DNA from 2 places in the Sphaerotilus montanus genome. Region 1 is predicted to be linked to the other one. Evidence: predicted binding sites of a transcription regulator. Region 1 holds the regulator's gene; the other holds the start of a gene.
The links. The regulator LexA, encoded in region 1, represses DNA repair genes until DNA is damaged. The targets are predictions, from matches to a motif close to ACTGTATNNNNATACAGT.
Positions count from the first base shown of each region.

Region 1 (11,928 bases):
CTGCTGCTGATGGGCGTGATGCTGCCGTTCTGGACCAGTTTCCTGCTGCGGGTCTACGCCTGGAAAGGACTGCTGGACACCGAGACCGGCTGGGTCGGCACCTTCCTGAACACCCTCCACGCCGACCAGGTGCTGCTGCCACTGGGGCTGATCTCGGCCGAGGGGCAATACATGTACACGCCCTTCTCGCTGATCCTGGGCATGGTCTACACCTACCTGCCGTTCATGATCCTGCCGCTGTATGGCACGCTGTCCAAGCTCGACCTGCGCCTGCTGGAGGCCGCGCAGGACCTGGGTGCAACGCCGTGGCAGGCGTTCTGGCGCATCACGGTGCCGTTGTCCAAGGGCGGCATCATCGCCGGCGCCATGCTGGTGTTCATCCCCTGCGTCGGCGAATACGTGATCCCCGAGCTGCTCGGCGGACCGGAGACGCTGATGATCGGCCGCGTGCTGTGGGACGAGTTCTTCAGCAACAACGACTGGCCGATGGCGTCGAGCGTGGCCGTGACGATGGTGCTGCTGATCCTCGTGCCCCTGGCGATCTTCAACCGCAACCAGTCGCAGGGAGCCGCCCAGTGATCATCACCCCCGCCGGACGCTGGACGAGCCGGATCTGGCTGACCGCCGGCTTCGTCTTCCTCTACCTGCCCATCATCGCGCTGGTGGTCTACAGCTTCACCGACTCGCCCGTGCCCAATGTCTGGGCCGGCTTCTCGCTGCGCTGGTACGAGAAGCTGGTCGAGGACGAGGCCATCCGCAACGGCCTGTTCCTGTCGCTGCAGATCGCCACCGCCACCGCCACCGGCGCCGTCATCCTCGGCACGCTGGCCGCCTTCACGCTGGAGCGCTACCCGCGCTTCCCCGGCCGCACGCTGTTTTCCGGCATGGTGAATGCGCCGCTGGTGATGCCGGAGGTGATCGTCGGGCTGTCGCTGCTGCTGATGCTGGTGTCGATGCAGCGGCTGTTCGGCGTGCCCGAACGCGGCATCGTGACGATCTGGATCGGCCACATGCTGGTCGGCATGGCCTACGCGACGGTCGTGATCGCGGCGCGTCTGCGCGACCTGAACCCGCAGTTCGAGGAAGCCGCGCAGGACCTCGGCGCCCGTCCGCTGCAGGTGTTCTTCCTCGTCACGCTGCCGATGATCGCGCAGTCGATGCTGGCGGCGTGGCTGCTGACCTTCACGCTGTCGCTGGACGACGTGGTGATGTCGGCCTTCCTGTCGGGACCCGGCTCGACCACGCTGCCGCTGGTGATCTTCTCGCGCGCCCGGCTGGGTCTGGACCCGACGGTGAACGCGCTGGCCACGGTCGTGATCGTGGTGGTGGCGGTGTTCGTCGTGGTGTCGAGCTACATGATCGCGCTGCGCGAGCGGCGCCTGCAGCAGGAACAGCAGGCTGCGCTGAAGGGTGGTTGACCGGGTGGAACGTCTCTGCAGCAGCATCAGCCTCGTCATCCCCTGCTACAACGAGGCCGACAACCTGGACGCGCTGCTGGCGCGCTGTGTCGCCACCTTGAACACGCTGGGCATGGTCTGGGAAATCGTGCTGGTCGACGACGGCAGCCGGGACAACACCGCGCTGCAACTGGCGCACTGGTCGGTGCGGGAGCCACGGGTGCGCGCGCTGCTGCTGTCCCGCAATTTCGGCAAGGAAGCGGCCCTGAGCGCCGGCCTCGACGCCGCACGCGGGCAGGCCGTGGTGCTGATGGACGCCGACCTGCAGCACGAACCCGAACTGGTCCCCACCATGCTGCAGCGCTGGAAACACGGCATCGACGTGGTCTACGCGCGCCGCCGGGACCGCAGCGACGAGCCCTGGTTCAAGCGCACCTTCACGCGGCTGTTCTACCGGATGCTCAACGCCACGCATCCGCGGGTGACGATTCCCGCAGACGCAGGCGATTTCCGGCTGCTCGACCGCCATGTGGTCGACGCGCTCAAGTCGCTGCCGGAGCACAACCGTTTCATGAAGGGCATGTACGCCTGGGTCGGCTTCCGCTCGGAAGAGCTGCCCTACACGCCCAAGGCACGCGCCAGCGGCCAGAGCCACTACAACCTGCACAGCCTCGTCAGCCTGTCGCTGAGCGGCATGACGGCGTTCACGACCTGGCCGCTGCGGGCCTCCAGCGTGCTCGGCGTGAACCTGGCGCTGCTCGCGTTCGGCTACGGCGGCTATCTGGTGCTGGACTACTGGCTGTTCGGTGCCGAGGTGTCCGGCTGGACCACCATCGTGGTCAGCACCATGCTGTTCTCCGGCGTGCAGCTGCTCAGCCTCGGCGTGCTCGGCGAATACATCGCCCGGATCTACGAGGAGGTCAAGGGGCGCCCGCTCTACATCGTGCACCGCCACCTGGGCGAAGGTCTGCCACAGGGCGGTGGCATCACCCCGGCGACGCCGCCCGAAACACCCACAGCCGGCTGACCACGAAGGTCGCCACCGCCAGCCCGACCAGCACCACGCCGAGCGCCAGGTCGTAACGCAGGCCGCCAGCGCGCAGCAGCGCGGCGTAGCAGACCTCGTTGACGGCGAACCCGGTGCCGGACACCAGGACAAAGCGCCACAGACTCTGTCCGGTGCCGACCCCGGTGGTCGCGCCGAAGGTCCAGAACCGGTGGCCGCTGAAGGACACGACGAATGCGATCATCCAGCCCGCCACGTTGGCCACCAGCGGCGCCACCTCCATGGACTCCACGGTCAGGCGCACGACGCCCCAATGCACCGCAGCCGCGGTGGTCCCCACGGCGATGAAGCGCACGCCTTGCCAACGATCTTTCGACATGCCCGACATCCTAGCCTCCCCCCGACCCTGCAAGCGCCTGGCGGTCTGTGTCGATGACTACGGCCTGCATGCCGGCATCGACGAGGCCAGCACGCAGCTCGCACGCGCCGGCCGCATCAGCGCCGTCAGCGTGATGAGCGATGGCCCGACCTGGCCCGCCAGTGCCCCCGCGCTGCGCGACGCCGCCCGCACGCACCCGGTCGATGTCGGCCTGCACCTGAACCTGACCGAAGCCCTGCCGGGCACCGCGGGCGAGCCGTTGCCGCGCGTGATCCTGCGTGCCGGGCTGCACCTGTTCGACGCACGCGCCCTGCGGCGCCGGATCGAGCAGCAGCTGGACCGGTTCGAGGCCGGCTGGGGCGCGGCGCCGGACCATGTGGACGGACACCAGCACGTGCACCAGCTGGCCCAGGTCCGCAGCGTGCTGCTGGAGGCACTGGAGGCGCGCTACCCGGACACCGCCCGCCGGCCGTGGCTGCGCGCCAGCCGGGCCCCCGCCGGTGCCGACCTGCCGCTGCGGCGCAAGGCCGACGTGATCTCGTGGCTGGGTGCGGTGGAACTGCAACGCGGCGCGGCCCGGCGTGGCTGGCAGTCCAACGCCCACCTGCTTGGCGTCTACGGCTTCGACACCGACGCGGCGGGTTACCGGGCCTTGCTGCAACGCTGGTTCGCCCTGGCGCAGGACGGTGATCTGCTGATGTGCCACCCGGCCAGCCATGCGCCGGCCGGCGATGTCATCGGCACGGCCCGCCAGGTCGAATGGCGCGTCTGGCAATCCGACACCCTGCCGGAGGACCTCGCCCGGTCCGGGCTGCAGATCACGGCGCTGCGCAACGTGCTGGCGGAACGATCATCCAGTGGAGCGTCTGGTGCGGTGCTTGCCGCTGCGCCGGGACATCAAAACTGAACTCCCCCCGCAACACCGGACCGGACGACCAGTCGTCCAGCTCCGGCGGCGTGCCGAGCCGAACCGCGAGATGCCCCGCCTCGGCGAAGTCCGCCAGCTGCAGCCACGGCGTGTGCAGCAGGTTGTCGTCCACCACGGCCGGATGCTCGGGCGCATAGAGCCCGATGATGCCGGCCTCGAATCCCGGACCACGCACATAGCGCAGCGTGCAACCCGCGGGCACGGCGGCCAGCCACTGCGCGCGCATGGCATCGGCCATGGCGCGGGCCGGGTAGAACTCGTCGACACGGGCTCTGGTCGAACGGGCCATGTCCGTCCAGCGCGGCGCGGAATGGGCCAGCAAGAACACGCCGTGCAGCACCAGCGCCACCGCCACGCAGCGACGCCACGCCGGCCGCACCGGCCAGGGCCAGAGCGCAGCCGCCACGAGGCCCATGAACTGGAAGGTCTGGATGCCCCAGTGGTCCTGCAGGCGCAGCCCCCCCATCAATGCCGCCACCAGCACGCCCGCCACCGGCACACCCAGCAGGCTGGACAGCCAGATCCACTGCGGTGCCGGACGGTCGTCGCCGCGCACGGGCTGGGGCATCCGGGCCGCCCTGTCCGTCCCGCGCCGGCCGGACCAGCCGGCCACCAGCGCCAGCATCAGCAGCGCCGGCGACAGCACCCGCAGCTGGATCACCAGAAACTTGACCACCCCGGCCAGGCGCTCGCCAGCGGACTGGGACACCCCCGACTGCGTCGCGTAGGCCACCGTGCTCCAGCCGTGCGTGGCCACCCAGGCCACGTGCGGTGCCAGCATCAGCAGCGCGATCACCACCGCCAGCGCCAGCCCCTGGCGATTCGCGGGACGCGCCAGCGCACCCGAGCGCCACATCGCCACCACCACGCCGATCAGCGGCAGCGCGGCCTGGTATTTCGACAGCATCGCCAGCCCGGCCACCACACCGACCAGTGCCCAGCGCAGGGTCTGCTGCCGCGCCGGACGCGCTGCCTCCAGCTGCGTGGCCCGCAGCGCCAGCAACACGACCGCCGACACGCAGACCACCAGCACCGAGTTGTGGTTGAACAGCTGCGCCTTGCCCATGAAGCCCTGCTGCAAGCCGGCGAACAGCACGGCCAGCCCTGCACGGTCCTCGCCGATCAGCCAGCACGCAATGCGCCAGGTCAGTACCAGGTTCAGGGCAATGCAGCCCCCGGCCAGCACGGATGGCCACCACGCATGCAGCCCCCCCACGCGGATCGCGGCGGCCAGCAGCCAGCTCGGCAGCGGCGGGTGCTTGTGGTAGCCCCACTCCATCGACTGTGCCCAGGACAGCTGCTCGAAGTGGTCCCCGTACTGCGCCGTGTTGGTCCACCAGGCCACCAGCACCCAGACCAGCACCAGCCCTGCGGCCAGCAGCGGGGGGTGGATCAGCCCACGCGCCGAGACCGCCCACCGCAGCCCCCCTTCGGGCAGCCACGGCACCGACCGCCGACCGGCTCCGGCGGCCACACCGGCCACAGGCGCGGCCTCTGCACAGGTACCATCCGGACGGCTGTTTCTCGTTTTCACACTGGCATCCCGGCTGCAGCGCAACACTGCTTCACGAACAGACACATAGATACATTCAAGGCGCGGGATTGTGCTTGATCAACATGACATCTTCTACCGAGAGTTTCCCCGCCGCGCCGCTGCGCTGGTCCTACATCTGTCTGGCAGGCAGCATGGCGCTGGTCGGCAGCTACGTCGGGCTGTCCAAGCTGCTGGTCGCCGTCTTTCCGATCTTCCTGCTGGCCTGGCTGCGCTTCGGCATCGCCGCGGTGGCGATGGCCGGCTGGGTGCGTCGTCCGGCCAGCGAAACACCCCTCGCGCGCCACGACCGCGTGCTGCTCTTCTTCGAGAGCTTCCTCGGCAACTTCCTGTTCTCGATCTGCATGCTGTATGGCGTGGCCATGAGCACGGCGCTCGCCGCCGGCGTGATCATGGCGGCGCTGCCGGGGGTGGTCGCGCTGATGTCGCGGGTGTTCCTGGGTGAACGGCTCACCGGGCGCGTTCTTGCCGGCATCGCCTGTGCCGTGGCGGGCATTGCGCTGGTGTCCTGGAGTCGGCACGGCGTCGCCGATGTGCCAGGCACCACCAGCACCAGCACACTGACGGGCAATCTGCTGCTGGTCGGCGCGGTGGTCTGCGAGGCCAGCTACGTCGTGATCGGCAAGCGGCTGTCTGGCCGCATCGGCCCGCGCCGCATCAGCGCACTGGTGAACCTGTGGGGCCTGGCACTGGTCACGCCGTTCGGCCTGTGGCAGGCCCTGTCGTTCGACTTCACCGCGGTCACGCAGCCGACCTGGATGCTGCTGCTGTTCTATGCCCTGGCCGCCAGCGTGGTGACGGTGTGGCTGTGGATGACCGGCCTGCGCCACGTGCCCGCCGCGCGGGCGGGGGTGTTCACGGTGATGCTGCCGGTGTCGGCCGCTGCCGTGGGCGTGCTGCTGCTGGGCGAGTCGTTCAGCACGGCGCAGGCGCAGGCGTTCGCACTGGCCATGCTCGGCGTGGTGCTGGCGACCTGGCCTGAATCAGCCGCCCGCTGAGCGGGTGTCGATCCGGGCAGAACCGGACAAGACCACATTTCCAGCAATTGTATTGTGTGCAATTAAACTGCACACATCATGAACACCCATCCCAGCGACAGCACCCGCCACGAGGCACCCGACCGTCCGAGCCGCGACTGGCTCGCCCTCGACCGGCAGTTGTGCTTTGCGCTGTACACCGCCTCGCTGGCAATGACCAGGCGTTACCGGCCGCTGCTGGAGCCGCTCGGGCTGACCTACCCGCAATACCTGGTGATGCTGGCCCTGTGGCAGCGCGACGGCCGCAGCGTCGGCGAGCTGGGCGAAGCCCTGTCGCTCGACTCCGGCACCCTCACCCCGCTGCTCAAGCGCCTCGAAGCCGCGGGACACCTCCGCCGCCAGCGCAGCCGCGACGACGAGCGGCGTGTCCAGGTCCACCTCACCGAGGCGGGCCGTGCACTGCGCGAACAGGCGCTGGCCATTCCTCCCCAGCTGGCGGCCGCCGCCGGTTGCTCGCTCGACGAGATCGGTGCCCTCACCGGTGAACTGCACCGCCTGCGCCAGGCGCTCGCCCAGACGGAAGGCCAGATCACCGTGTCCCCTCAATGTCCCCACCCCGCCCTGAAACCCTGAAAGACCCCACCATGTCCCTCGACAAAGTGCTCTACACCGCCCGCGCCACTGCCACCGGAGGTCGTGACGGCGGCGCCACCACCGACGACAACCGCCTGAGCGTCAAGCTGTCCGTGCCGAAGGGCCTGGGCGGCGACGATGGCGCCGGCACCAACCCCGAGCAGCTGTTCGCGGCCGGCTATGCCGCGTGCTTCATCGGCGCGATGAAGTTCGTCGCCGGCCAGAAGAAGGTCGCCCTGCCCGCGACCACCTCGATCGCCTCGGAAGTCGGCATCGGCCCGATCCCGACCGGCTTCGGCATCCAGGTGACGCTCAACGTCAGCATCCCGGGCGTCGACCGTGCAACCGCCGAAGCGATCGTCCAGGCCGCCCACATCGTCTGCCCGTACTCGAACGCCACCCGCGGCAACATCGACGTCACGCTGAACGTGCTCTGATCGGTCGGTACCTGCCCGGCCGCCGCCACGCTTCACGCCCGGCGTGACAGCAGCCGGAGCAGGATTTCCACGCGGGCCTGCACCGCGGTGAGCGCGCCGGCATCGGGGACCAGATCATGTCCGGTCGGCACGATGCAGCCGGAGCCACCGCGCAAGGCCCGCACCACGGCCACACCGGCAGACTGCGCCCGCAGCAGGGCCGTCTGCAGTTCCTGGTGCACCGTGCCATTGCCGGTGGCCGCGACCACCAGCCCCTGCACCCCGGCCTCCATGAGCAGGTCCACCACCCGGCCGTCGGCGCCAGCGTGGCTCACGACAATCTGCACTTCCGGCCAGATGTCCGCCGCGAGCACCTGCAGACCCAGCGGCGTTCCAGTCGGCCAGTCGCGCAGCACGCGCAGACGGCCTTCCTCGACATGCCCGAGCGGCCCGGCATCGCCGGCATCGAAGGCATCCGGCCGGTAGGGATGCACCTTGCGCACCTCCCCGCCCAGCCAGACCTTGCCTGCCAGCACCGCCACCACCCCCCGCGCGCCGTCCAGACCGGCAACCGTGACGGCATCCGCCAGATTCTGCGGACCGTCGGGCTGGCTCGCGCTGGCCGGGCGCATCGCGGCCGTCAGCACCACCGGCTTGGCGGGCGCCAGCACGCGCTGCAGCAGGTAAGCGGTCTCCTCCAGCGTGTCCGTGCCGTGGGTGACGACGATGCCATCGACCTCCGGACGGTCCAGGTGAACCTGCACCCGCTCGGCAAGCCGCCGCCAGACGGCGTGGCTCATGTCCTTGCTGTCGATCTGGGCCACCTGTTCCGACTCGATCGACCAGCCTTCCTCGCTGCGGCGGCGCAGGGCTGGCACAGCACCCAGCAGCTGTGCCACCGCGACCTGACCGGCGGTGTAACCCACGTTGTCGTCGGCACTGGCAGCCTGCCCGGCAATGGTTCCGCCAGTGCCCAGCACGACAATGCGCCGCGGCAGAGCATGGAAGCTCGAATTCGAATCTGTGCTTGTCATTTGCAAATGGCTGGATAAAAATACAGGCGCTGGATGTTTGACCAGTCCATGCGCCGCCAACGTCACCACCTAGCGAGGAATCCGTGGACGACAGCCCCAAGCTCACCGACCGACAGCAGCAGATCCTGGAGCTGATCCTGCGATCAATCGAACGAACAGGCGCACCACCGACACGCGCCGAGATCGCATCCGAACTGGGATTCCGCTCGCCGAACTCCGCCGAGGAGCACCTCAGGGCCCTGGCACGCAAGGGCGTCATCGATCTGGTCAGTGGCACCTCGCGAGGCATCCGCGTCAAGTCTGACACATTGCGCCGCCTCAACGCGTCGCGGATGCGCGGCGTCGACGAGACCGCCCGTGATGCCATTCCGGCCGGTCCGCTGTCGCTGAGTCTGCCGCTGGTGGGCCGGGTCGCGGCAGGCAGTCCGATCCTGGCGCAGGAACACATCGAGCGGACGTTCAACGTCGAGTCCTACCTGTTCGCTCGCAAGCCGGACTACCTGCTCAAGGTCCGCGGCATGAGCATGCGAGACGCCGGCATCCTGGATGGCGACCTGCTGGCGGTCCAGAAGACCAGCGATGCCAAGAATGGCCAGATCGTCGTGGCCCGCCTGGGCGACGAGGTGACGGTCAAGCGGTTCAGGCGCACGGCTTCCTGCATCGAGCTGATCCCAGAGAACCCTGATTTCCAGACCATCCGGGTGCCTGCGGACAGCACCGACTTCAGCCTGGAAGGGCTGGCGGTCGGCCTGATCCGCAACACGCTGCTGAGCTAGCGGGACCGCTCGATCCCCTGCCACGAGGGCCACGCACCGGAGCGCGCGTCCGGGCGGGGCATTGTGCGGTCAAGTCAACCCATCGCTGGTCGATAGATCTGGCATGCGCCCGATCCGTCGACCTCCAGGAGGTCCTTCATGCATCCACTGCTTGCCCAGTTGCTTCAGCGACGTGCAGCGCGGCGCGAGTCGATCCCCGGCCACATCCTGCGCACGACACTGCCACCATCGCGCGAGATGTCCATCCGGCGCCCCGGCACTGGCCACCGCACCGACAGCGGGATGGCACTGTTCATGAACCAGTCGCCGCGCCCAACGTTCGGCCGACCCTGCCCTGCAGCGTCCGCGGCCATCGACACCGTGCTCGACGAACTGCAGGCAATCGCTCCGTCGGCCAGGGTACCCGCCAGCGATGCACGGTCACGGTCACCGACTGAATCCGACGGCGTGCACCTGTGCATCGACCCGCAAGACCACCAGCGCGTGCGCATCAGCGGCAGCATGCGCGAGGTCTGCGCCGCACTGGATGCGCTGATCGCCGTGCAATGAAAAAAACCGGGCAAGCCCGGTTCTGGAGTCGGCAAAACCGGCCTGCAAGTGGCCGGAGACCGATCAGCCCATGTGCAGGCCGCCGTTGCAGCTGAAGTCCGCACCGGTCGTGAAGCCCGAGTCATCGCCGGCCAGCCAGGCGACGATGGAGCCGATTTCTTCCGGCGTGCCCAGGCGCTTCACCGGGATGGTGGCGACGATCTTTTCCAGCACTTCCGGCTTGATCGCGCGGACCATGTCGGTGCCGATGTAGCCGGGGCTCACGGTGTTGACCGTGACACCCTTGCTGGCCATTTCCTGGGCCAGGGCCATCGTGAAGCCGTGCATGCCGGCCTTGGCGGCCGAGTAGTTGGTCTGGCCGGACTGGCCCTTTTCGCCATTGACCGAGCTGATCTGGATGATCCGGCCCCAGCCCTTGGCGACCATGTCCGCGACCACCTGCTTGGTGACGTTGAACATGCTGTTCAGGTTGGTGTCGATGACAGCGTCCCAGTCGTCGCGGGTCATCTTCAGGAACATGCGGTCCTTGGTGATGCCGGCGTTGTTGACCAGCACGTCGATGATGCCGTGCTCGGCCTTGGCGCGCTCGAAGGCATCGACCGTCGAGTCCCAGCTCGCCACATTGCCCACCGAAGCGTAGAAGGTGTAGCCGGCCGCGGCCTGCTCATCCAGCCACTTCTGCGCGTCGCGGGTCGGGCCGCAACCGGCGATGACCTTGAAGCCTTCCTTGTGCAGGCGACGGCAGATCGCGGTTCCAATGCCACCCATGCCGCCAGTGACGTAAGCAACTTTCTGAGTCATGTTGTCTCTCCTACTGATTCGAGCCTGTCCCCGATGGACAGGCTTCAGGCCCGTGTTCGGCCCCTGCTAACTGGGAACTCTGAAAACTCAGCGCTCGACCGTGAGCGCCACACCCATGCCGCCGCCGATGCACAGCGAGGCGATGCCCTTCTTGGCATCGCGCCGCTGCATCTCGTGCAGCAGCGTGACGAGAATCCGGCAACCGGATGCACCGATCGGGTGACCGATGGCGATGGCGCCGCCGTTGACGTTGACCTTGCTGGTGTCCCAGCCCATTTCCTGGTGGACAGCGCAGGCTTGTGCGGCAAAGGCTTCGTTGATTTCGAGCAGGTCGAGGTCGGCCGGCGACCAGCCGGCGCGCTGCAGCGCCTTGCGCGCAGCGGGAACCGGGCCCATGCCCATGAAGGCGGGGTCCAGACCGGCGCTGGCGTAACTGGCGATGCGGGCCAGCGGCGTCAGGCCGAGGGCAGCCGCCTTGGCGGCCGACATCAGCACGACACCCGCAGCACCGTCGTTCAGACCGGAGGCATTGCCGGCCGTGACGCTGCCCGTCTTGTCGAACGCAGGGCGCAACCCGGCCAGCGCTTCAGCCGTGGATCGGCGGTTGATGAACTCGTCGCTGTCGAAGACGACCGGATCGCCCTTGCGCTGCGGGATCGACACGGCGGCGATCTCGTCCTTGAACTTGCCGGCTTCCTGGGCGGCGGCGGCCTTCTGCTGCGAGCCCAGCGCCAGCGCATCCTGCATCTCGCGGGTCACGCCGTACTTCCTGGCGATGTTCTCGGCGGTCGTGCCCATGTGGTACTGGTTGTACACATCCCACAGGCCGTCGACGATCATGGAGTCGACCATCTTCCAGTCGCCCATGCGCTGGCCATCGCGCGAGCCAGCCAGCACGTGCGGGCTCATGCTCATGTTTTCCTGGCCACCGGCAATGACGATCTCGCTGTCGCCGTCGCGGATGGCCTGGGCACCCAGCATCACGGCCTTCAGGCCGGAGCCGCAGACCTTGTTGATGGTCATGGCTGGCACGCCTTGCGGCAGACCCGACTTGATGACCGTCTGGCGGGCGGGGTTCTGGCCCGAGCCGGCCGTCAGCACCTGGCCGAAGATCAGCTCGCCGATCTGCTCGCCGGACAGGCCCGAGCGCTGCAGCAGCGCGCGCACGACCGTGGCGCCAAGTTCGGGCGCAGCGGTCTTGGACAGGCTCCCGCCAAATTTTCCAACGGCGGTACGCGCCGCAGCGACGATGACGATGTCAGTCATGCAATTCTCTCCAAATACAAAAACTAGAAGTCGGTTCAAGCGTCCAGGGACGCCGACACTCTATCTCAGACTGTCGTCGAACCGACAATCAGACCTTGGCTTTGACGTACCGACCCGGCGCCGGCTCGATCGCCTTGTACTTGCGGCTGCCGAAGGACTTGGGGGCGGCCTTCTTCTTGCCTGCATGGCCGGCCAGCCACTCGGACCAGTCGGT
Region 1 is NZ_JACCFH010000001.1:3,870,427-3,882,354, reverse strand. Features, by position in the region: gene BDD16_RS17660 (ABC transporter permease) at 1-579, shown strand, start outside; gene BDD16_RS17655 (ABC transporter permease subunit) at 576-1,418, shown strand; gene BDD16_RS17650 (glycosyltransferase family 2 protein) at 1,423-2,424, shown strand; gene BDD16_RS17645 (GtrA family protein) at 2,384-2,782, opposite strand; gene BDD16_RS17640 (ChbG/HpnK family deacetylase) at 2,781-3,689, shown strand; gene BDD16_RS17635 (glycosyltransferase family 39 protein) at 3,601-5,244, opposite strand; gene BDD16_RS17630 (DMT family transporter) at 5,328-6,260, shown strand; gene BDD16_RS17625 (MarR family winged helix-turn-helix transcriptional regulator) at 6,339-6,872, shown strand; gene BDD16_RS17620 (organic hydroperoxide resistance protein) at 6,884-7,309, shown strand; gene BDD16_RS17615 (asparaginase) at 7,342-8,322, opposite strand; gene lexA (transcriptional repressor LexA) at 8,406-9,098, shown strand; gene BDD16_RS17605 (hypothetical protein) at 9,237-9,647, shown strand; gene phbB (acetoacetyl-CoA reductase) at 9,711-10,448, opposite strand; gene BDD16_RS17595 (acetyl-CoA C-acetyltransferase) at 10,536-11,714, opposite strand; gene phaC (class I poly(R)-hydroxyalkanoic acid synthase) at 11,803-11,928, opposite strand, start outside.

Region 2 (11,928 bases), 1.3 Mb from region 1:
CATCACGGCAGCGCATCCGGGTTCGCAGATGCCACATGGGCGGTGCCTGTCGCCGTGTGCATCGCCAGACCTTTCGGCGCGAAGTGGCTGCTCGGGGTTCGACCTGATCACCATGTTCTGCGCCGAAAGCAGCCACTTCGCATTCCTTTGTTCATCAACAACCGGATTGGAGTGGTCATGCAAACGATGGCGCCAGATTGGCTGTGGCTGTTTTTCGGGGCGGTGGTGCTGCTGGCCCTGTTCGTGGACTTCGTCGTGCTGCGCCGGCAGGGGGCGCACGAGGTATCGGTGCCGGAGGCGGTGCGCTGGTCGCTGCTGTGGGTGGCGCTGAGTCTGGCGTTCAACGGACTGCTGTGGTGGGCCACCTGGCGTGAGCACGGCACCGAGGTCGCCAACACCCGCGCGCTCGAATTCCTGACGGGCTACCTGATCGAGAAGTCGCTGGCGGTGGACAACATCTTTGTCTTCCTGATGATCTTCACCTACTTCGCGGTGCCACCGGCTTTCCAGAAGCGGGTGCTGATGGTCGGCATCATCGGCGCGATGGTGCTGCGCACGGCGCTGATCCTGGTGGGGGCCTGGCTGATCGCGCAGTTCCACTGGATCCTCTATGTCTTCGGTGCCTTCCTGCTGGTCACCGGCATCAAGATGTGGTGGGCCGCGGGTCAGGAGCCGGACCTGGAAAGCAACCCGGCACTGAAGCTGCTGCGCCGCGTGCTGCCCGTCAGCAAGGAGTTCGATGGCGAGAAGTTCTTCACCGTCGAGAACGGCCGGCGCATCGCCACGCCGCTGCTGCTGGTGATCGCGCTGGTGGGCATCACCGACGTGATCTTCGCGGTGGACTCGATCCCGGCGATCTTCGCGATCACCGACGACGCCTTCATCGTGCTGACCTCGAACATCTTCGCCATCCTGGGCCTGCGCGCGATGTACTTCCTGCTGGCGGCGATGGCGACGAAGTTCCACCTGCTGAGCTACGGGCTGGCGGTCATCCTGGCGTTCATCGGCACGAAGATGCTGCTGATCGACCTCGTCAAGATCCCGGTGTTCGCCTCGCTCGGTGCGGTGATCGGCATCCTGGCGTTCACGATGTGGCTGAGCGTGCGGACCGCGCCGAAGATCGACCCGCATCCGACGAAGTCGATCTCCAACGGCTGAGCCTGACGGGCTGACCCTGAGCGGGTCACCATGAAAAAAGCCACCCCGCGGGGTGGCTTTTTTCATGGTGGAGACGAACGCTCCAGGAGGACTTACTTCAGCAGCGCCTTGAGCAGCTTGCCCATCTCGGACGGATTGCGCGTGACGGTGAAGCCACACTCTTCCATGATGGCGAGCTTGGCGTCGGCCGTGTCCGCACCACCCGAGATCAGCGCACCGGCGTGGCCCATGCGCTTGCCGGCCGGCGCCGTCACGCCGGCGATGAAGCCCACGATCGGCTTGGTCATGTTCACCTTGCACCACATCGCCGCTTCGGCCTCGTCCGGACCACCGATCTCGCCGATCATGATCACGGCGTCCGTGTCCGGATCGTCGTTGAACGCGCGCATCACGTCGATGTGCTTCAGCCCGTTGATCGGGTCGCCGCCAATGCCGACCGCGCTGGATTGGCCCAGACCGATCTCGGTCAGTTGCGCCACGGCTTCGTACGTCAGCGTGCCCGAACGGGACACCACGCCGATGCGGCCCTTGCGGTGGATGTGACCCGGCATGATGCCGATCTTGATCTCTTCCGGCGTGATCAGGCCGGGGCAGTTCGGGCCCAGCAGCAGCGTCTTCTTGCCGCCGGCCGCTTCCTTGGCCTTCATCTTGTTGCGCACCATCAGCATGTCCCGCACGGGGATGCCTTCGGTGATGCAGATCGCCAGATCCAGGTCGGCTTCCACCGCTTCCCAGATCGCCGCAGCGGCGCCGGCCGGCGGCACGTAGATCACGCTGACGGTGGCGCCTTGCTGCTGCGCGGCTTCCTTGACGCTGGCGTAGATGGGGATGTCCGAGAACTTCTCGCCCGCCTTCTTCGGGTTCACACCCGCCACGAACGCGTTCTTGCCATTCGCGTACGCCTGGCAGCCCAGCGTGTGGAACTGGCCCGTCTTGCCCGTGATGCCCTGGGTGATGACGCGGGTGTCCTTGTTGATCAGGATGCTCATGTCTTGTGTTCCTTACTTGACGGCTGCAACGATGGCGGTGGCCGCTTCGGCCATCGTGTCGGCGGCGATGATCGGCAGACCGCTCTCGGCCAGCATCTTCTTGCCCAGGTCCTCGTTCGTGCCCTTCATGCGCACCACCAGCGGCACCGACAGGTTCACCGCCTTGCACGCCGTGATCACGCCTTCGGCGATGGTGTCGCACTTCATGATGCCGCCGAAGATGTTCACCAGGATGCCCTTGACCTCCGGGTTCTTCAGCATGATCTTGAACGCTTCCGTGACCTTCTCGGCCGTGGCGCCACCGCCCACGTCCAGGAAGTTCGCCGGCTCGCCGCCGAACAGCTTGATGGTGTCCATCGTCGCCATTGCCAGACCGGCGCCGTTCACCAGGCAGCCGATGTTGCCGTCCAGGCTGATGTAGGCCAGATCGAACTTCGAAGCCTCGACTTCCGCCGGATCCTCTTCGTCCAGATCGCGGTAGGCCACGATCTCCGGATGGCGGAACAGCGCGTTGGCGTCGAAGTTGAACTTCGCGTCCAGCGCGATCAGGTTGCCCTTGCCGTCGCGGTTCAGCGGGTTGATCTCGACCAGCGAGGCGTCCGTGTCCATGTAGCAGCGGTACAGGTTCTGGAACAGACCCACGGCTTGCGCCATCGACACGTCTTCCAGCCCGATCGCGCGGGCGATCTTCTCGGCCTGCTCGGCACCCAGACCTGTCAGCGGATCGATCACCTCGGTGATGATCTTCTCGGGCGTCGAATGCGCAACCTCTTCGATGTCCATGCCGCCTTCAGAAGACGCGATGAACGCCACCTTCTGCGACTGGCGGTCGGTCACCAGCGAGACGTAGAACTCCTTCTGGATGTCCGCACCGTCCTCGATGTACAGGCGGCGCACCTTCTGGCCTTCCGGGCCGGTCTGGTGCGTCACGAGCTGCATGCCCAGGATCTGCTCGGCCAGACGACGCACGTCGTCCAGGCTCTTGGCGACCTTCACGCCGCCGCCCTTGCCGCGGCCACCCGCGTGGATCTGCGCCTTCACGACCCACACCGGGCCGCCCAGCTTCTGTGCGGCTTCCACCGCCTCCTGCACCGTGAACGCCGGGTAGCCGCGCGGCACCGGCACGTCGAACTGGCGCAGGACTTCCTTGCCTTGGTATTCGTGGATCTTCATCGGGTTGAACTCTTGGGGAGAATGGGAACGATGCGGGACTGCATGGCGTAGTGGTGGCGCGCAGCAGCGGGCGCCCCGTTCGGCGTCGATGCCGAAGCCCGGGGACTTTAGCATGCTGCACTGCCGCAACCCTATGCGTGGTAACCGCCATGTACCAGCCGACGTTGCAGAACAGGACAGCGATCGAGCAGGGCCGGGACAAGCCGGCGCAACGATGGATCAGTCCGGATCGTCGGCAGAGGAGGCGTCGAAGGACTCCGGCAGTTCACCCTTGAGGACCCGCCGCACGACCTCGCCCGAGAAGCCGCGCGCCATCAGGAACCGCACTTGTCGACCCTGTTCGCGCGGGTCCGTCGCCGGGCTGCCGAAGCGGCGGGCCCACACGGCGTGGGCGCGCGCCAGCTCGCTGGGCTGCAGCTCCTCCAGTGCCGCGCGCATCTGGTCGGCCGTGATGCCCTTGAGGCTCAGCTCCTGTCGGATGCGGGCCACGCCATGACCGGCCGCGCGGCGGTGGACCACCGAGGCGACAAACCGCTCCTCGCTCAGGAAGCCGCGTTGCTGAAGCTCGTCCAGCACGCGCTCGATCTCGGCCTGGTCTTCGGCGTGCGGGGCGAGCTTGCGCATCAGTTCGCTGCGCGAATGTTCGCGTGCAGCGAGGTACTTCAGCGCCCGGCCCTTGAGACTGAGCGTGGCTTGCACCCTCGGCTCCGTCCGGACGGTCAGGCCTTGTTGCTGCTGCCCATGGGGGGCAGCAGGCTGATGCCGAGCGACTCGCGGATGCGGTTCTCGATCTCGTACGCCAGATCGGGGTTCTCGCGCAGGAACTCGCGCGAGTTGTCCTTGCCCTGGCCGATCTTCTCGCCCTTGTAGGCGTACCAGGCGCCAGACTTGTCGACGATCTTGGCGGCAACGCCCAGGTCGATGATCTCGCCTTCGCGGCTGATGCCCTCACCGTAGAGGATGTCGAAGTCGGCGGTCTTGAACGGCGGAGCGACCTTGTTCTTCACGACCTTGACGCGGGTCTCGCTGCCGATGACTTCCTCGCCTTTCTTGATCGAGCCGACGCGGCGGATGTCCAGACGCACGGAGGCGTAGAACTTCAGCGCGTTGCCGCCGGTGGTGGTCTCGGGGCTGCCGAACATCACGCCGATCTTCATGCGGATCTGGTTGATGAAGATGACCATGCAGTTGGTCTTCTTGATCGTGGCGGTGAGCTTGCGCAGGGCCTGGCTCATGAGCCGCGCCTGCAGCCCGGGCAGGGAGTCGCCCATCTCGCCTTCGAGTTCAGCCTTGGGGGTCAGTGCCGCCACCGAGTCGATGACGATCAGATCGACCGAGCCCGAACGCACCAAGGCATCGACGATCTCCAGCGCCTGCTCGCCGGTGTCGGGCTGGCTGATCAGCAGGTCCTGCAGGTTGACGCCGAGTTTCTGCGCGTACTGGGCATCCAGCGCGTGTTCGGCGTCGATGAAGGCGCAGACGCCGGCGAGCTTCTGCATCTCGGCGATGACCTGCAGCGTCAGCGTGGTCTTGCCCGAGGACTCCGGACCGTAGATCTCGACGACGCGGCCGCGGGGCAGGCCGCCGACACCGAGCGCGATGTCCAGCCCCAGCGAGCCGGTGGAGCACACCTGGATGTCGGCGACGACCTCGCCTTCGCCCAGGCGCATGATCGAGCCTTTGCCGAACTGCTTTTCGATCTGGGCCAGCGCGGCCTGCAGGGCCTTGGCTTTTTCGGTGCTGAGGGCGGTGCTGTTCGGATTGGCTTTGCTCGGTGCGTCCATCGACATTCTCCTGGGTGGATGCGTCATTATGCCCAATGCTGGATGTCTGTACAGCTTTTTGCTGGGCCCCGGCGCCCGTGCTGGCGTGGTTTTTCTGCAGGCCTTGGTGCATTGCGTCAAGGCATGGCATCTGTACCGATGCGGCACATTCCCGGGCTTTCTACAATCACGGCCAAGCCCCCGTCCACAGGGGTAATGAGGAGACAGGCGCCATGCGCATTCTGATCGCTGAAGATGACCAGATTCTGGCCGATGGCTTGCTGCGCAGCCTGCGTTCGGCAGGATATGCGGTGGACCATGTGGGCAATGGATCGGAGGCCGACGCGGCTCTGGCAGCCCACGAATTCGACATGCTGATACTGGACCTGGGCCTGCCCAAGCTGCACGGCCTGGAGGTGCTGAAGAAGCTGCGGGCGCGCGGTTCGGCGGTGCCGGTGCTGATCCTGACGGCGGCCGACAGCATCGAGCAGCGGGTCAAGGGCCTGGATCTCGGGGCCGACGACTACATGGCCAAGCCCTTTTCGCTGCAGGAGCTCGAAGCGCGCGTGCGGGCGCTGACCCGGCGTGGGCTGGGATCCGCCAGCGCGCTGATCAAGCACGGGCCGCTCACCTTCGACGCCACCGGTCGCGTGGCCTACATCAACGAGCAGATGATCGACCTGTCGGCGCGCGAGCTGAGCCTGCTGGAGGTGCTGCTGCAGCGTGCGGGGCGCCTTGTCAGCAAGGACCAGCTCGTCGAGCGCCTGTGCGAGTGGGGCGAGGAGGTGAGCAACAACGCCATCGAGGGCTACATCCACCGCCTGCGCAAGAAGATCGAGCAGGGACCGATCCGCATCGCCACCGTCCGGGGTCTGGGCTACTGCCTTGAGAAGATCGCCGCGACCTGAGGCGGCGGCGCGCCGACGCGAACAGCGCTCGCTGTTCGGCGAGATCCTGGACTGGATGCTCGCGCCACTGCTGCTGCTGTGGCCGATGAGCCTGGCGCTGACGTGGCTGGCAGCACAGGGCATCGCCAGCCGTCCGTATGACCGCGCACTGATCGAGTCGGTGCGTTCGCTGTCGCAGCGGGTCGAGGTGCGCGGGGACAGCGTCTATTTCGACCTGTCACGCGAAACCGCGCGCATGCTGCGCGCGGACGAGGTCGACAACGTCTACTACCAGGTCCTCGGGCCGCGCGGCGAGTTCGTCAGCGGGGACCGGGACCTGATGCTGCCCTCCGAGGACGACGCGCAGGTGCTGGGCGAGATGCGCGTGCGCGACGACGAGGTGCACGGTGACAGCGTGCGCGTGGCCTACCAGTGGATCAGCGGCGGTGCGGGCGAGCGGGCGGTGCTGGTGCAGGTGGCCGAGACGCTGACCAAGCGCTCGCGGCTGGCCACCGAGATCATCAAGGGCGTGATCCTGCCGCAGTTCGTCATCCTGCCGGTGGCGGTGCTGCTGGTGTGGCTGGCCCTGGTGCGCGGGCTGGCGCCGCTGAATGCGCTGCAGCAGCGCATCCGTGAACGTGCCAGCGACGACCTCTCGCCCATCGACGTGCACGAGGTGCCGGAGGAGGTCTCGCCGCTGGTGCAGTCGATCAACGACCTGCTGGAGCGCCAGCAGACCGCGCTGGTGACGCAGAAGCGCTTCCTGGCGGACGCCGCGCACCAGCTCAAGACGCCGCTGGCCGGACTGCGGATGCAGGCCGAACTCGCCACCCGCGAGATCGATGCCGGCCACGGCGACCCGGAGGTCATGAAGGCCTCGCTGGCGCAGATGGCGCATGCCTCGCAGCGGGCCGCCCACATGGTCAACCAGCTGCTGTCGATGGCCCGCGCCGATGCCAAGGCCGGCACGGTGGCGCGCGACGAGATCGATCTGGAGGCACTGGCCACCGACGTGGTGCGCGACTTCGTGCCGCAGTCGCTGGATGCCGGCATCGATCTGGGCTTCGAGGGGCCGGACACGCAGGTGCCGAACGGCCTGCGCCGCGCGGGCGACACGCGGGTGCTGGGCCATCCGATGCTGCTGCGCGAGCTGATCACCAACCTGGTGGACAACGCGCTGCACTACACGCCCCGCGGGGGCACGGTGACCGTGCGGGTCGTGCCGGATCCGTTCGGGCAGGTGGTGGTGCTGCAGATCGAGGATTCGGGCCCCGGCATTCCAGTGGGCGAGCGGGACCTCGTGTTCCAGCCCTTCTACCGGGCGCTCGGCACGACCGTCGATGGCTCGGGGCTCGGGCTGGCCATCGTGGCGGAGATCGCGCAGCAGCATGGCACCTCCGTCGTGCTGGACGACGCCCGATCGCCTGCCCAGGTGCCTCCGGGCGAAGGCCCGGGAGCGCGGTTCACGATCCGCCTGCGCCATGCACCTGACGTGGACACGGCGGTGGCGGACAGCTCAGCTCTGCATCAGCCGCCGTGAGCGGGCGATCGCCATCAGGATGCCGAGCGACAGCCCCAGTGTCACCAGCGCCGTGCCGCCATAGCTCATGAAGGGCAGCGGCACGCCCACCACGGGCAGGATGCCGCTGACCATGCCCATGTTGACCATGGCGTAGACGAAGAAGCTCATCGTGATCGCCCCGGCCAGCAGCCGCGCGAAGGTGGTCGGTGCCTCGAAGGCGATCACCAGTCCGCGCAGGATCAGGAAGCTGTAGCAGCCGACCAGCACCAGACCGCCGATCAGGCCGAACTCCTCGGAGTAGGCGGCGAAGATGAAGTCCGAGGTGCGCTCGGGAATGAACTCCAGATGGGTCTGCGTGCCCTTCATGAAGCCCTTGCCGGTGACCCCGCCGGAGCCGATGGCGATCATGCCCTGGATGATGTGGAAGCCCTTGCCGAGCGGGTCGCGGGTCGGGTCGAGCAGGGTGCAGACGCGGTTCTTCTGGTAGGTGTGCAGCACTTGCCAGTCCACGCCCGGCTCGCAGATCGTCGGCCCGGCCAGCACGATGGCGATGATGCCGAGGATGCCGACCACGGCCACCGGCAGGATGACCTTCCACGACAGCCCGGCGAAGAAGATGACGAAGAAGCCGGCCGAGAAGATCAGGATGCCGGTGCCGAGGTCCGGCTGCTTGGCCACCAGCAGGAAGGGCACCAGCACCAGCAGGAAGGCCTGGGCGATGTCGCCGGTGCGTGGCCGGCCCTCGCGGCGCTGGAACCACCAGGCGACCATCAGCGGGGTGGCGATCTTCAGGATTTCGCTGGGCTGGATGACGACACCGACATTGAGCCAGCGGCGCGCGCCCTTGTGGGTCGGGTCGATGCCGAACAGGGCGGTGAGGATGAGCAGGATCACCCCGACGGTGTAGAGCGGCACGGCCAGCGCCATGAACCGCTGCGGCGGGACCTGGGAGACCAGGAAGAACACGGCTCCCGCCAGGGCCATGTTGCGCACCTGCAGCATGAACCGGGAGCCGTTGTCGAACCCGGCGGAATACATCGCGGTCAACCCGATGCTGGCCAGTGCCAGGATCGCCAGCAGCAGCAGCGGATCGAATCCGCTGAACCAGGGGCGTACCCGCTGCCACAGCGTGGGTTGCCCGAACGAGGACTGCAGGATCATGGTGTGCTCACGGTGTCGATCGCGAAGCGCCCGCGACGGGGGCGGGCGGCACCGGATCGGGCATCCGCCGCGGGACCCATCTGAACGGGCGTGTGGGGGCGGTGGGCGCCGTGGTCACGGCCGGGGCGGGTCCCGCGGGTGTTGGCGGAGCGGCAGGGCCTGGTGCGCTCGCCGGCGCCGATGCGGCAGAAGCGGCCGAAGCAGGGAAGACGAGCGCACTGGCGGCAGCGGACGCCGCCGTCGATTCCGCATCGACGCCGGCCGCCCGGGTCGGCGGCAGCGGCACGGAGGCCACCGGCAGGCCGGCGCCGATCGGTGCCGAGCCGTGGCCCTTCTGGACGATGGCGATGTCTTCCGGCGTGGGGTAGACGCCGGAGATCACGTAGTCGAGCACCCGCCGTGCGATCGGGGCGGCGGCCTCGGCGCCGAAGCCGGCGTTCTCGACGATCACCGCCAGTGCGATGCGCGGCTCGTCCAGCGGGGCGAAGGCGGTGTAGAGCGAGTGGTCCCGCTGGTAGTCGGCCAGTTTGGAGGCGTTGTACTTCTCGTTCTGGCGGATGCCCACGGCCTGTGCCGTGCCGGTCTTGCCACCGCTCTGGTAGGGGGCCCCGGCGAACACCCTGGTCGAGGTGCCCGTCTGCGTCACCCCGTGCATGGCGCGCCGGATCACGGCCACATGTTCCGGCTTCAGATCGAGCGGGGAGACCGCATGCGACGACACCGTGCGGCGTTCGCGGGTGACGACGTTCTCGATCTCGCGCACGACCCGGGGCTCGAACCGCTGACCGCCCGACACCAGCGTGGCCATGGCGCTGGCGAGTTGCGTCATGGTGAAGTTGTTGTAGCCCTGACCGATGCCCAGCGAGATGGTTTCGCCCGCGTACCAGCGCTTCTGCTCGGGGCGCTTGTACTTGTTGCGTTTCCACTCGGTCGACGGCAGATCGCCGGTGGACTCGCCTTCGAGGTCGATGCCGGTCTTGCGCCCGAAGCTGTAGAGGTCCATCTGGTCGTGGATCAGGTCCACGCCCATGTCGTTGGCCAGGCCGTAGTAATAGACGTTGCTCGACTGGACGATCGAGCGCGTCATGTCGACTGCCCCCAGGCCGCCGTCGCCGTGGCTGCGGAAGCGGTGGTTGCCGAACATGAAGAAGCCGTTGTCGTAGATGACCTGCCCGGCGGTGCGCTTGCCGGTGACCAGCGCGGCCATGGCCATGAAGGGCTTGTAGGTCGAGCCGGGCGGGTAGGTGCCGCGCAGGGCGCGGTTGAGCATGGGCTTGTCGAGCGACTCGTTGAGCTCCTTCCACGAGTCCTGGTCGATGCCGCCGACGAACAGGTTCGGGTCGAAGCCCGGCTTGCTGACGAAGGCCAGCACTTCGCCGTTGCGCGGATCGATCGCGACCAGCGCACCGCGCCGGGTGCCGAACAGCTCCTCGATCAGCGCCTGCAGCTTGATGTCGATCGACAGGCGGACCGTGTTGCCCGGCGTGGCCGGCTCGGAGCGCAGGCGGCGCACGGGGTGGCCACCGGCGCTGGTCTCGACCTCCTCGAAGCCGGTGGTGCCGTGGAGATCGCGCTCGTAGCTCTGCTCGATGCCGAGCTTGCCGATGACATCGGTGCCGCGGTAGTTGGCCTGGTCCTCGTCGGACCAGTCGGCCATGTCGTCCTTCTCGCGCTGGTTGATGCGGCCGATGTAGCCCAGCACGTGGCCGCCGAGTTCGCCGTAGGGATAGTTGCGGAACAGGCGGGCCTTGATCTCGACGCCAGGGAAGCGGTAGCGCTGGGCGGTGAAGCGGGCCACCTCCTCGTCGCTCAGCTTGGTGCGGATCGGGATCGACTCGAAGCTCTTGGAGTCGCCCATCAGGCGCTTGAAGCGGCGGCGGTCGCGGGACTGGATCTCGATGACCTCGCCGAGCTGGTCGATCACCTGTTCCAGGTCGTCCTCGAGCTGCGAGCGGGTGATTTCCAGGGTGTAGGCCGAGTAGTTGTCGGCCAGCACGACGCCGTTGCGGTCCACGATCAACCCGCGGTTGGGCACGATCGGGACCACGGCGATGCGGTTGTTCTCGGCCTGCGTGGTGAGTTCGTCGAACTTGATGACCTGCAGCGTGAACAGCCGCGCCAGCAGCAGCCCGAAGCAGCACAGCACCACCAGTGCCGCGACGATCAGCCGTACGCGGAACTGGTCGATCTCCTGTTCGACATTGCGCAGTTCGGTCATCGCACCCAGGCCCGAGCGCTTCACAGCGGACGGTTCTTGTCAGGATCCGGTGCCCGCCGCTGCGGCGCGAGCAGCACCAGGCTCACCAGTGGCCACAGCAGGCTCTCGAAGACCGGTGACAGCAGCACGGGCCAGCCCGGGAAGTCGCCGCCGGAGGCCATGCGCAGCAGCAGCGAGGTGAGGTGTGCGGCGGCAAACAGCGGCAGCACGTGCACGGCCTGGGTCGGTGCCGTGAACCAGAGCAGACGGCGGTGGATCGTGATGGCGAAGTAGCTCACCAGCGTGTAGGCCATGGCGTGCTGGCCGAGCAGGCCGCCCTGGTGCACATCCATCAGCAGGCCGAACACGAACGCCGCGCCGACGCCGACCCGGCGCGGCTGGTGCACGTTCCAGAACACGAGGGCGAGCGCGATGAAGTCGGGCATGGCCGGCTGGCGCCCGATCGGCACCAGGTTCAGGGCCAGTGCGACGAGCAGCGTGGCCCACATGAACCACGGGTTCACCGGCAGCAGCAGTTGATCGGCCGAACGGGGCATCATGGCGTCACGGCCCTCACTCCTTGTCCTTGCGCACGGCCTTGGCCCCGGGTTTGGCGGCCGGGCTGTCCTTGCCGTGGACCGGCAGTGCGGCGTCGGCCGGGGTCGGCTTGGGGAGTTGCTGGGTGCTCATGGGTTCGAGCACCAGCACATGCCGCACGCTGTCCGGCTTGGTGGCCGGTGTCAGGGCGATCTTGGCGAAATCGGACTGGGTCCGCCGGTCCAGCCGGCTCACCTTCGCGACGGGCATGCCCGGCGGGTACACCCCGTCCAGTCCGGAGGTCTGCAGGATGTCGCCGACCTGCACGTCGGCGTTGGCTGCGACGAAACGCAGCTCCATGCTGTCCACCGACGGGTCGCCGAAGGCGACACCGCGCAGGCCGGTGCGGATGTTGTGGACCGGGATGGCCGCGTTCTCGTCGATCACCAGGGTCACTTCCGCGGTCATGGGGTAGACCCGCGTCACCTGTCCCAGCACGCCCAGTTCGTTGATGACTGGCGAGCCGTGTTGCACGCCCTGG
Region 2 is NZ_JACCFH010000001.1:2,530,784-2,542,711, forward strand. Features, by position in the region: gene BDD16_RS11440 (TerC family protein) at 178-1,158, shown strand; gene sucD (succinate--CoA ligase subunit alpha) at 1,251-2,147, opposite strand; gene sucC (ADP-forming succinate--CoA ligase subunit beta) at 2,160-3,320, opposite strand; gene recX (recombination regulator RecX) at 3,540-4,019, opposite strand; gene recA (recombinase RecA) at 4,040-5,104, opposite strand; gene BDD16_RS11465 (response regulator) at 5,317-5,991, shown strand; gene BDD16_RS11470 (sensor histidine kinase) at 6,047-7,510, shown strand; gene rodA (rod shape-determining protein RodA) at 7,487-8,647, opposite strand; gene mrdA (penicillin-binding protein 2) at 8,661-10,871, opposite strand; gene mreD (rod shape-determining protein MreD) at 10,892-11,410, opposite strand; gene mreC (rod shape-determining protein MreC) at 11,424-11,928, opposite strand, start outside.
Region 2: recA (recombinase RecA) is a predicted target of LexA. The motif match lies at 5,142-5,159, and genes of this name have one in related genera.